DNA from 2 places in the Bacillus capparidis genome. Region 1 is predicted to be linked to the other one. Evidence: predicted binding sites of a transcription regulator. Region 1 holds the regulator's gene; the other holds the start of a gene.
The links. The regulator LexA, encoded in region 1, represses DNA repair genes until DNA is damaged. The targets are predictions, from matches to a motif close to CGAACATATGTTCG.
Positions count from the first base shown of each region.

Region 1 (6,158 bases):
AAAGAAATATCATTGGAATCATACATGACGATAAGGCGACCCAATTTTAAATGTCCGGCTAAAGACGCCGCTTCATTAGAAATGCCCTCCATCAAGTCTCCATCTCCGCAAATGGCATATGTAAAGTGATCTACAATATTAAAATGATCACGGTTGTAAGTCTCTGCCAAATGACGTTCTGCTAATGCCATTCCGACTGCCATTCCGATTCCTTGTCCAAGTGGACCCGTTGTTGCATCTACTCCAGCAGTATGGCGGAATTCAGGATGACCAGGCGTCTTGCTTCCCCATTGTCTGAAGCTTTTCAGGTCATCAATTGTCAAATCGAAACCGCTTAAATGCAGCATGCTGTACAAAAGTGCAGAACCGTGACCTGCTGAAAGAACAAAACGGTCTCTGTTAAACCATTCAGGATTTTCCGGGTTAATATTCAAATGCTTGGCCCATAAAGAATACGTCATTGGAGCAGCTCCCATAGGCATTCCTGGATGGCCAGAGTTGGCTTTATCTACAGCGTCTATAGACAGTGTCCGAATTGTTGCAATAGATTTTGATTCGATTGAATTTGACATAGTTATCCCCTTTCTTGTGCTTTATTCACTACACTATTTTATCATAAAACTCTCTAAATGTTTTCACAACTTTTTTGTGTGGTTTAAGAAAAAGGAATTATTTCCTTAAAGAGAGAGTAAAACTCAGTCGAAAAAGCAAATATGAATAAAGAACTGTCGGATTAATGAAGATCCTTTCGCTTCTCGTTTTTTAATTTCTCAGGAGTCACATCCTGTCCGTTAGGATCAATAACTGTAACGCCTTTTAACGTTTTTTTCATAGAAGAACGGAAGCTTTTTAAATATTCTTCACGCAATTTCTTCTGTTCAGCCTGCTCTTCAGCTGTAATTTGTCCTGACTTTGACTTATTTGAAAGTTCATTTATTCTGGCAATCTTATCTTTGGAAAGCATAACCTTCTCCTTCAAGTGGTTTATTCATACATCCTACTAAATAAGAATGCAAATTTCAACCAAACGGTTTTAGGTTATGGGCGTTCGTTCGTTTGCTCCTCTTTTTGTATGTATTCCTGGTACCGACGATGGACAGTGGCTTTCGAAACGTCATAGCCAACCCCTCTTAACGTAGCAGCAATCTCATGGAACGTCAGCTTTCGTGCCCGTAACCGAACGATTTCCTCCAGCGGTACATCCTTTCGTTCTTTTCCTGTACCGTCATGAAAAGGAACTAAGTGATCTTGCGGGCGATAGCCATTTTTTACAGCCTTTTTCATACCCCTTTTTATTTTGAGGTTATGCAGTTTGCGTTGATACTCTTCGACAATACTAACAATCTCTAAAACCATAGAATCAGCCTCCGAGAGCTCAAGCTCCCCTCGATGGGAAATTGAAAAAATCCTTGCACCTTCTTTATATATACAATGCAAAAGGGCGATTTTAGCATTTCCTCTTCCCAGCCTTGTTTCATCCTGGATTAGCACAGCATCTGCCTTAAATTCTTTCATACTGTCAAGCAGCTCAAACACACCCTGCCGGTCTAGATCGTAGCCGCTGGCTTTTTCTGATATTGTCCGAACAACTGTCATATTGTTTTCAGCAGCTAGTCCTGCCAGCTCCTCCAGCTGCCTTTTTAAAGAGGTTTCCTGCTGTTCTTTTGTTGTGCTCACACGAGCATAAATAATTGCTGTTTTCATCTTCTCTGCTTATCCTCCGGTCATTCGACAGTAGCGAGCTGATATGTGGACGGATGTTCCTTTTCAACGGGCAGCACCAAAATATCACCTGGTTTAATAGAATCCGTGGTCAAATGGTTTCTTTCAGTTACCCACTCAATAAAAGCTTGTTTGCTCAATGACTGTTTATCCTCCATCAATTCAGCTAAGTTCCAAAGACTGTCACCTTCTTGAACTTCAATCTTAACATAATTCTCATCACTGCTGCTTTTCCCTAAGAAAGATATAAAAGATATAGACACGCATAAAGTGAAAGCAAATAGACAGAAAAAAATAAATGATTCCTTCTTCACGCTGATCTCCCCCTTGATAGAATGTGTGTTCGTATGATTATTTTCAGTATAAGGGGGAACAAATGTTTCTGTCAATCGTTTTTTTCGAACCTATGTTTGTACTTTAAGGAAAAACATGCTATAATTTGTGTAAAATAGACGTACAGAGGTGAATATTTTGTCAAAGCTCTCAAAAAGGCAACTCGATATATTGCAATTTATAAAAGAAGAGGTTAAACGCAAAGGTTATCCGCCCTCTGTTAGAGAAATCGGTGAAGCAGTCGGCCTTGCTTCAAGTTCCACTGTGCACGGACATTTAGCAAGGCTCGAAACAAAAGGGTTGATCAGGCGTGATCCTACCAAGCCTAGAGCAATTGAAGTTTTGGAGGACGAGGTAGTCCAAATCCCTCAGAGCCAGGTCGTTACTGTACCAGTAATCGGTAAGGTAACTGCTGGAAGCCCAATTACTGCCGTAGAAAATATCGAGGAATATTTCCCGCTGCCAGATCGCCTTGTTCCTCCTGATGAAAATGTATTTATGTTGGAAATTATGGGTGAAAGTATGATTGAAGCCGGAATTCTTGATAAGGATTACGTTATTGTTAAGCAGCAAACCACTGCAAACAACGGGGATATTGTAGTTGCGATGACGGATGATGATGAAGCGACAGTAAAACGTTTTTTCAGGGAAGATAATTACATTCGCTTGCAGCCTGAAAATTCACTGATGGAGCCAATCATTTTACAAAATGTCAGTATTTTAGGGAAAGTAATCGGCGTATACAGAACGATTCATTAATAAAGAAAGAAGTGCAGAAAATTCGCACTTCTTTCTTTATTTAAAATATCTTAAAGGAATTCAATTAAGTTGCCTTTTGCGCATCATGAATTTAGAAACAATTGAATCTGTCGTGTTAAATGAAATGAATCTATCACCTCTCTCTTTTTATGAGCTTAATTCACTTAATTCACTTCCATAAAGCCTTTGGCGATCTCAGCAATACGCTCATAACCGTTATTGTTTGGATGAAGGCCGTCCCAAGTATATGTATTTAAGGTCAGCTTTGTGATACCGCTTACAGAATATAAGTCTAGGACCGGCACGGCATACATCTGGCCAACTGCTTTTATGGCATTTACATAATCAATCAGCTTATGGCCTGCTGGATTTATGTAATTCACATCATATCCAGCATTGTCCCTTTGTAACGGAGTCCATAAATAGATTTTTATAGTTGGTTTTCTCGTTAGAAGGTTTTCAAGTAATGAGCGATAAGCGCCGTAAAACGTAAAAGTATCAAATTCCGTATCGCCAATTGCTCCTAATGATCCGATTGGCTTGTTTAATTTATAATCGTTCGTTCCAGCAAAAATTGTGATGACATCAATATTATTCAGATTTTGTGCCTCTCCTACTACATGAGTTGAACCTTCATCATTGGCGGTCATCGTTTTTCCGGAAACTCCTCGATTGATATATTCTGCAAACCCCATAGTTTCCTTCATGATCGTTTGATACCCGCGAAGAAATACACCGTTGTAAAAGGTCTGGTCAAATTCTGTAATGCTATCCCCTAATGTAAGCCATACCTTGTTTTCCCACTTGCTTAATGTATTCATACTCAACCTGCCCCCGTTCTCAGAAAAGTTCTTGTTATTACTTCCTCATACATTCATCATATTATTTATTCTTCATTTTTGAAAATCTTTTTTGCATTCTAAACTCGCCATCATGAAAAATTCCCAATTGTATATAATTCTTTTAGTAGTTAATTATATGAACAACTTGGAAAATGAAAGATAGTCGACTCTTTGCCATCATGGATTTCCTATCTGTCATTTCGTCAAACGAGGTGTTAGAAGTGTTTTCTTTTGTCGTCAATTTAATATTTATCTTTGTTGTATTTATTTTTGCAGTGAAATTTTTGGGGAAATCTGCTCTTGCACAGCTTACTCCCTACGATTTTGGAGCAATCATTTTTTTATCTTATTTAGCTTTTGAAGCAATTAAAATAGACGGAATTGTACAAGCGCTGATTGGTATGATTGTCGTTACGTGTGTGCACCTGATTATTTCAAAGCTAAGCTTGTACAATTGGATTAATCAATTTATTATTGGGAATCCGACAATTCTTATTAAACATAGCGAGGTTATATACAATAACTTAAGGAAGAACAAATATTCATTGGCAGAATTATTATCGAATCTAAGAGCGTCAGGATACCCGGATATCCAAGATATTGAATATGCGATATTGGAACCTAATGGGGAAATCAGCATATTACCTAAAAAAGAGTTAGTGCCCGTTACTCCGAAGGATTTACATATAAATGTTGAATACAAAGGATTGCCAATTGCCGTTGTGATTGAGGGGAAGATTCAAAAGAAAAATTTAAAATTAATTAATAAGAACGATGAATGGTTAAAAAAGGAATTGGCGGCGAATGGATACCAGCAAATAAAACATATAATTTACGCTTCAGTTAGAGGCACAGATCATTCACTAACCGTTAACACTATAGAGAATAACAAACTTTAAGCACCATAACTTGTTTATAATTTTATGCCCGGAGTGTAACATGTCTATCTGTTTTTTGGTTGGCTTAGGCTAGAGAAAGGATCAACACAACAACAACCATTATCTATACAAATTGTTTTGAAAAGATTTATCAAAACACGCTCTTTATTTATCCAATTGAATGATTCATTTTGTTTTTAAATTGGATAAGGCTGAATGGCAGCTCCTGCCCTTTCTGAACTTGTGAATTGTATGGCGTTTGCGCACCTTGACAGAAAAAAAGCCCTTACATATTAACCAAAATTACATTCCCTGGAAAGGTTTAAATAATCTTCATTTGATGTTGACACCTGTTTTACATTCCTCCAGTAGAGTTTATTTTGGGCAGTCCAAGAACTGCCCTGAAATCGAAATTGGAGGGATTGACGTGAAAAAACGTAATGCCGTACTACTCTCTGTTTTTTTGACTGTGGCTACGCTGGTTGGCTGTCTTGTCGGTCTGTTTGCCGTACATACGACGCAGGCAGAAGCGGCAACAGGCTATGACGTGACTCTTAATTTCCCTTTCTATCGGTATCCTTACACGGGAGACCACGTCCGCGACGCCATGGCCGGACACCCGTCCGTCTGCACGATCGAACGTGACGGCGCTGAAGAGCGACGCGAACAATCGCTGGCGGGCATTCCTACGAAATCAGTTTACGACCGCGACGAATGGCCGATGGCGAAGTGCGAAGAAGGCGGATACGGTGCAAGCGTCCGCTATGTTCCTTCCTCCGACAACCGCGGAGCGGGCGCTTGGGTCGGAAACCAACTAGAATCGTATCCGGACGGAACCCGTGTCAAATTCGTTATGTCGTATTAGGGGCCTTGTAATACAGGGCTCTTCTTCTCATATTAGGAGGCTTAATCCATGAAAAAATGGCCCGTGCATCAGCTTCTCATATCGTACTCCCAAATTGCCGTCTATCGGAAAAACTTGGACAATCCTTTCCCGGATTGGACGGATGGTCACATCAGACAAGGATTCGCCTGGAGACCAGGTAGCGTTGCATTTGGTACATTGGGTGATGTGAATAGCGAAATTGAAGTGTCGATCGAGAACAGGGTATCTTCGGGGGAAGATTCGGTGAGAGCCATTGCAGTGCCGTTCGAAGTGGGTAGAGAAGGGATCACGATCGGCAGCATTTTGTCCAAGACGTTCGATTACAAAATCCCGGATGGCCTATACACTCTCTTGTTTGAGGCCATCCCGTTGAAAGTGGAGGAAAAAGGAAAGCCGAAGATTCGATACGCCTTCCGCTTTATCCCATCCGCCGACCCGCAGGCCATAATTTTGAAGCACGACGGTCAGCTTTCTCCGCAGCTTCCGCTGATTATGGACGCCAAGGCGGCAGTCTGAATAGTTCCCTTCCGATCCATCAGAAAAAATAGAAAAATAGAAAATACTAGCATGTCTAAATAAAAAAGAACTATATAAGGGTCATCCAACAAACAAACCCTAAATTTTAAAAAATCATAAAAGTAAAAGGAAATACATTATTATACATGTCTAATATGTATTCTCCGTTTTATTCAATTATAAATGTAAACAAAATGGCTTAAAATAAGCCAATTAATTATA
Region 1 is NZ_JAFDST010000001.1:597,072-603,229, reverse strand. Features, by position in the region: gene tkt (transketolase) at 1-572, opposite strand, end outside; gene JOC74_RS03000 (DUF896 domain-containing protein) at 734-964, opposite strand; gene JOC74_RS02995 (YneB family resolvase-like protein) at 1,039-1,704, opposite strand; gene yneA (cell division suppressor protein YneA) at 1,725-2,036, opposite strand; gene lexA (transcriptional repressor LexA) at 2,194-2,814, shown strand; gene JOC74_RS02980 (SGNH/GDSL hydrolase family protein) at 2,979-3,635, opposite strand; gene JOC74_RS02975 (DUF421 domain-containing protein) at 3,836-4,555, shown strand; gene JOC74_RS02970 (NucA/NucB deoxyribonuclease domain-containing protein) at 5,013-5,399, shown strand; gene comJ (competence protein ComJ) at 5,448-5,936, shown strand.

Region 2 (6,158 bases), on a different contig from region 1:
GAAACAGGAAACAACTCAGCAGATGCTGACGCACATTTCAAGTATTTTAACCGGCATGTGACCGCATCCTCAGCTCACGCATTCATCGATGATACTAAAATTCTTGAAATCCTGCCTTTAAATGAAAAGGCGTGGCACGTACAATACCAAAAGGCTATGGATAATATCCTGTTTGGCGATGACGCAAATGATAGAGCGATTGGAGTTGAGTTGTGCCGTACTGGTAACTTTGCCAAAGCTTATAATCGGTACGTATGGTACATGTCTTACTTGTGCCGGAAATTCGGTTTGAAACCAAATAAGCATATCGTTTCCCATAAAGTATTAGATCCGGAAAGCCGATATGATCCAGAAAGTTGGTTGCAGCCACACGGGATTACATGGGAAAGGTTTATTTCAGATGTAACTGCAGTTTACAATGCTTGGACTGGCGCAATGTGAAAGTTGAAGCGCCAAAAACAGCAGTGAAAGCAGCAACATCAAACCCTGAAAAAGTGCTTAGAAAAGGTTCTAAAGGAGTAGCAGTTAAAGGATTACAGAAAAAACTCATTGCTGCTGGATTCAAATTGCCGCGTTTTGGCGCTGATGGACATTACGGCGATGAAACAGTCGTGGCTGTCAAAGCATTTCAAAAGGCTGTCGGGATTTCCGTTGACGGAATTTACGGACCTGATACAGACAGAAAGCTCGACAGCTACAAAAAGCCAGTGAAAAAGAAATCCAACGCATCAATTGTTCCTTATCCAGGTAAACTAATCCGAAGAGGGGCAAGAGGTAAAAATGTTGAGAGGATTCAACGTGCTGTTGGTGTACAACCTGACGGGATTTTACCCGAACCTTGGAAATCTTTGCTACAAAGAAAATCGCGCTGAGTATAATTCCGGCGAAAACCCCTTTCGATAAATCATGGGTAGCTACAACGGTAACAACTGTCACAACCATGACGATGGTGTCTGTTAAAGGGACTTTGGTTAAGGTTCGAAGAGAGGACCAATCAAATGTTCCAATGGACACCATGATCATAACCCCGGCTAAGGCAGCCATAGGGATTTGTACAACCCAATCCCCCAATACGATAATTAAGAACATGAGAAACACACCGGCAACGAAAGTAGATAATCGTCCTCTTCCGCCTGACTTTACATTAATAACTGACTGCCCAATCATTGCACAGCCGGCCATGCCGCCAAAAAACCCTGCGACAATATTTGCAATCCCCTGACCCCTGCATTCTCTGTTTTTATTGCTTTCTGTATCTGTCATATCATCTACAATCGAAGCAGTTAACATGGATTCTAATAAACCAACAACTGCTAACGCGAGAGAAGTCGGAAAAATGATCGCTAATGTTTCGAAATTCAGCGGGATTTCCGGCAGCAGGAATGACGGCAGCGATTGTGTGATTTGGCCCAAATCTCCGACCGTACGAAGATCAGTATTCGCGAAAATCGCAAATACTGTCATTATTACAATCGCAACAAGCGGAGCAGGCACTACTTGTGTAAAGCGCGGAAGCAAATAAATGATGGCCAATGTGACTGCAACTACTATATACGTCAGATTCGAAATTCCAATAAAATGAGGAACCTGTGCCATGAAAATTAAGATGGCTAACGCATTTACAAAGCCTACCATGACCGACCGCGGTATAAACTTCATAAAGCGTGCAATTTTCAGCACCCCAAATATCAATTGGATAATCCCCGTTAAAATCGTCGTTGCAAATAAATACTGGATTCCATAATCTTTGACTAATGTGGTCATAAGCAATGCCATTGCTCCTGTGGCGGCTGATATCATTGCAGGACGACCTCCGGCAAATGAAATCACTACGGCGATACAGAAAGACGCATACAGCCCTACCATTGGATCGACTCCAGCAATGATAGAGAAAGCTATCGCTTCAGGAATTAAAGCTAAAGCCACCACAATACCGGAAAGAATATCATTCTTTGGGTTTCCAAACCATTCCTTATTCAATTTTTGTAACAATTTAATTGACACCTCTTATTCTTTTCATTTTTTAATGGCTTCTAACTCTCATAGAAGCCGGGGCCGTTTTTAACAATTTCAACTTTAGCAGAGAACCCGGGAGAAGTCTAGAAAAAATTGTACCAAAACTAATCGTTTTTGGGACAAATCTCAACCATTATCTATACTTCCTCAGTTTTGTTAAAATAATGAATAGATTTGAAAGACAGGAGATGATTTCGTGATTATCGGCTATACTCGTTCATTCACTCGGGAGGAAACAACTTTGCAAATCGCAATTTTAAAGCAATTTGGTTGTGATAAGATCTACGATGAACCAAATGGCGTTGTAAACGATCAGACAGAATTAGATAAATTACTGCAATCGCTTTCGCAAGGCGATAAAGTCGTTGTTTATAAACTTTATTGTATTGCTAATTCAACCAGACATTTAATCGAATTGACACGATTTTTTAAGGAGTATCATATAGATTTCGTTTCGATACGGGATCAGATTGATACATCAAAAAAATGTGGTCAAATTTTTTTTCAGTTTATGGAGAACATTCAAGAATTAAAACATGACGTTATCAGTGAACGAACGAAAGCAGGATTAAATGAAGCAAAATCAAGAGGCAGCGTTGGTGGCCGCCCTAGAAAGCCTGATCGATATGTGAAACGGGCAATTGAAATGTACCTAAGCGGGAAGTTTACCATTGCTCAAATTACAATCGAAACCGGTATTAGTAAAACGACTTTGTATCGATACTTAGAGGATTCCAATAAGTATTGATGAAGACACATGTGTATAAATTCTCATGGTCTCATATTATCTTGCCCCGCGTCGCACTTTGTGTTTCCTTAAATTCGCAGACCAAATCTGGTAAAACAGCTGCCCTTCCATATGGTAGGGCTAATTCCTTTTTACATCAACAATATCAATAAACTTAACCAAATTGGCATCCCCGTTATTATCCACAACATGTAACTGTTTAGTTTGCTTGTTTATGTAATCCACAAGCCGTGTGATCTCGCGGAAATGTCCATCATCACACACCATTAAACTGTAACGGAAACACAAACTCCATTGATTCATGAATTATGTTTTCCATATCCTCAAAATGTTGCTGATACAGCTCTGGCTTTTCGACTAGCAGTATTTCTCTTTTACGTGCAACCAAAGCCTCTCGGTGTTCGGGGAGCATCATCCGGCTAGATTCCCATATTATGTTTGATCCTGGTGTTAACATAGTAACTTTCATAATTCTCAGCTCCTTTTTCGTATAATATACGAACATACGTTGTTAATTCAATGTAAAAAAATACCTAGCACGTTAGACGGGTATAACCTTCGAGAAATGTAAGATCTCTATAATTTCAAGATCCACCATATATCTTTCAAGTACTCGACAATAAATCTTGTCGCAGAGTAATTGGAGTGAGTCATTGTGTTCGAACGCGCTGGAATATTTCTCATCAAACACAATAAGTGCCCAATGTATGAAACCACTATTATTTATCCTTTTGAAACAGCCCAAGATTACTTCATCAAGGAATTTTTGTTTAATAAGTTTGTACAAATAATCCATCACCTTCTAGCCATTCTGCTAAAAAAATATTTTTGTAATCAGAAATACCTTGAGATGTGAGTTGTTTTTCTAACCAAGGCTTATTAAAACCTAAATCATTTAATTCATCCCATAAAACTTCACCGTCGCGAATCAAAGTAACAGGAACATAAACGGATTTTATAGGCATATTGAAATCTTCCTGAGTAGTTTTCTGGTATTTTGTCTTTTTTAGTATGCTAAGTGAGCCGTTCGTTTCTAAGTAACAAAAAGCAACTTCTCTAACAGAAAAGGTTTCGCTTTGCCGAAGTAAGCTTTGCAGTTGATTGATATTCATTCGATTTTTTTTCAATTCTTCCCGATCAACTATTCCATTTTTAATAAGAGCAGACGGTTTTCCTTCAAAGATGCCACGAAAAGCTAAATATTTTTGTCCAAGATATTCGACCATAAATAGTAAAACGCCCCATAATATCATTGAGTATATAATATAAAATATACCGATTTTGTCGTCGTATAATGCGTTTCCTAATAATTCGCCCAATACTAAAGCGGCAATAAAAGTGAAGGGTGTAATTTGATTTATGATTTTCTTTCCAACAAATTTGACGATTATAAAAAGAAGAAAAAACCCAATAATAAGTTCAATCGTTAGGTACATGACTTTCATATTATGAAAACTCCAATCAAACCATACATAAGATTTTGTTTATTTCTTTCTTTATATTTAACAATACCAGCAAAAAAGATTCTTAATTAAAGGCGGGGTAAGTATACTTCATTATTGTTCTCGGTTAAGATTTTAGAGTCATTAGATATGAAGTGAATAAAGAAGTCTGTTATTCCATTTAAAACATATTTTATGGAACTTTTATCTTCTTTATAATCCGAAATCCTTGTGTTTTTTAATAATATGCGTTGTATAAAATTTACCAAGAAACGAATACTAGGAAAAAACAAAAATAGGTGATATAAGTGAATTTTGCTTGGGAATCATTTATCCTGATAATGGCAGGAATTATTCTTTTAAGAATATCGGGTAGAAAATCTATAGCACAAATGACATTAGCTCAAACGGTTGTAATGATATCTATTGGTACGATTATCGTACAGCCAATAATCGAAGATAGTCTTTGGAGAACAATAATTGCTGCATCGATTTTTGTTGCTTCCTTGATAATAATGGAATACTTACAACTAAAATTTAATTTTTTTGAAAAATTTTTAACCGGTAAATCAATAGTTGTAGTGGAGAATGGGAATCTAAATACAACCAATTTAAAAAAGCTTAGACTTACAGTTGATCAGCTTGAAATGAGATTAAGGTTACTAGGCATATCTAAAATTTCAGATGTTAAAACCGCGACGTTGGAACCCAATGGTCAATTAGGATATGAATTAAAGGAAGAGGCTAAACCTCTTACTGTTGGGGAGTTTAAAAAATTAATAAATCCTGCATATCTAAATTTTCAATCTCAAAATCAAGAATCAAATAATAATATATTCGATGAAATTACTTCAGGGCATACTAATAGAAATCCAAATCAATTACATTAATTTGTCTTTATCTTATGTCTATATAGAGTATTAAAAAGAGAAAACAATGAACAGCCCGTGTTTTTTGTTGATATGTTTAAGTAATGCCTTTATCTGATACGGAAGAAGCCTACCAGTGAGTATAGGCTTCTTTTTTTATGCATTTATTATTTTCTGTCGTTCGCCTCATGTCTATACGATCAAGGCTGGCGACCAAGTATTTAAAAAGATTCGTATCTCTTTTAAAGTGATTCCTGCTGCTAATGCCTCCAATATTAATTCTTTCCACTCTTCATCTAATTGAATGGATTTCGATATTTGCAATGCCTTTCGATGCGGAATTTAAAAGAACATTCTCATTTCAAGAAAGACAGACCACCGGTATTATGAGGTTCTTTTAAATTTGAAATGTGGTTAATTATAATTCGTTTCCGTTTAAATCCATACTCACTTTCAAGAAATGAATTGAGCTGGAGGCTAAGGAACCTTAAGTGTTTTTCATATTTATGTATTTCCAATTCTAGAGGATAAGCACCCATTCGAACTCATTTCCCATTTGAACTTCTAAATAGTGACCTTCGATGGCTTCTCCTTTTACATGGTATGAAATTTTAAATACTTTACTGCTCTTATCTTTTGCTGTAGGAGTTAAATCAACGATGGTCAACTTGTTATTCATAAACATCATCCTCTCCAAAAGAATGTCTTTATTCTAAGCTTTAAGGAGAAGGACGTAAAAACGACTTGTCCTAACAAAATTGATGTTTCATGATCAATGTTCTTCAAAAAAATTGTTTTAAAATCAGAGAGCAAATTGTTCCTTGATCCTTACATGAAAAAATTTTCATAGATAGGTAGGAAATACTAGGAATATGGTGGTATATTATCTTAGAGGAGGAGAATATATGAAAAAATTAAAAATTTTTCTTATGGCTTTAATTGTTATTCTTGCAATACCTAACATTTCAGCAACTCATGTTTCTGCAGCAAGCAAAAATCTTGTTGTCCATTACATCGATATTGGACAAGGGGATGCAATATACATCAAAACACCAAAAGGTGACGACATCATAATCGATGCTG
Region 2 is NZ_JAFDST010000002.1:23,750-29,907, reverse strand. Features, by position in the region: gene JOC74_RS07190 (peptidoglycan recognition protein family protein) at 1-441, shown strand, start outside; partial or broken gene JOC74_RS07185 (hypothetical protein) at 381-620, shown strand; gene JOC74_RS07180 (SulP family inorganic anion transporter) at 619-1,992, opposite strand; gene JOC74_RS07175 (recombinase family protein) at 2,213-2,764, shown strand; gene JOC74_RS07170 (YolD-like family protein) at 3,021-3,233, opposite strand; gene JOC74_RS07165 (DUF421 domain-containing protein) at 3,535-4,209, opposite strand; gene JOC74_RS07160 (DUF421 domain-containing protein) at 4,515-5,096, shown strand; gene JOC74_RS07155 (anti-repressor SinI family protein) at 5,268-5,399, opposite strand; gene JOC74_RS07150 (hypothetical protein) at 5,596-5,754, opposite strand; gene JOC74_RS07145 (ComEC/Rec2 family competence protein) at 5,981-6,158, shown strand, end outside.
Region 2: a site for LexA is predicted at 3,263-3,276, ahead of JOC74_RS07170 (YolD-like family protein). Genes of this name have one in related genera too.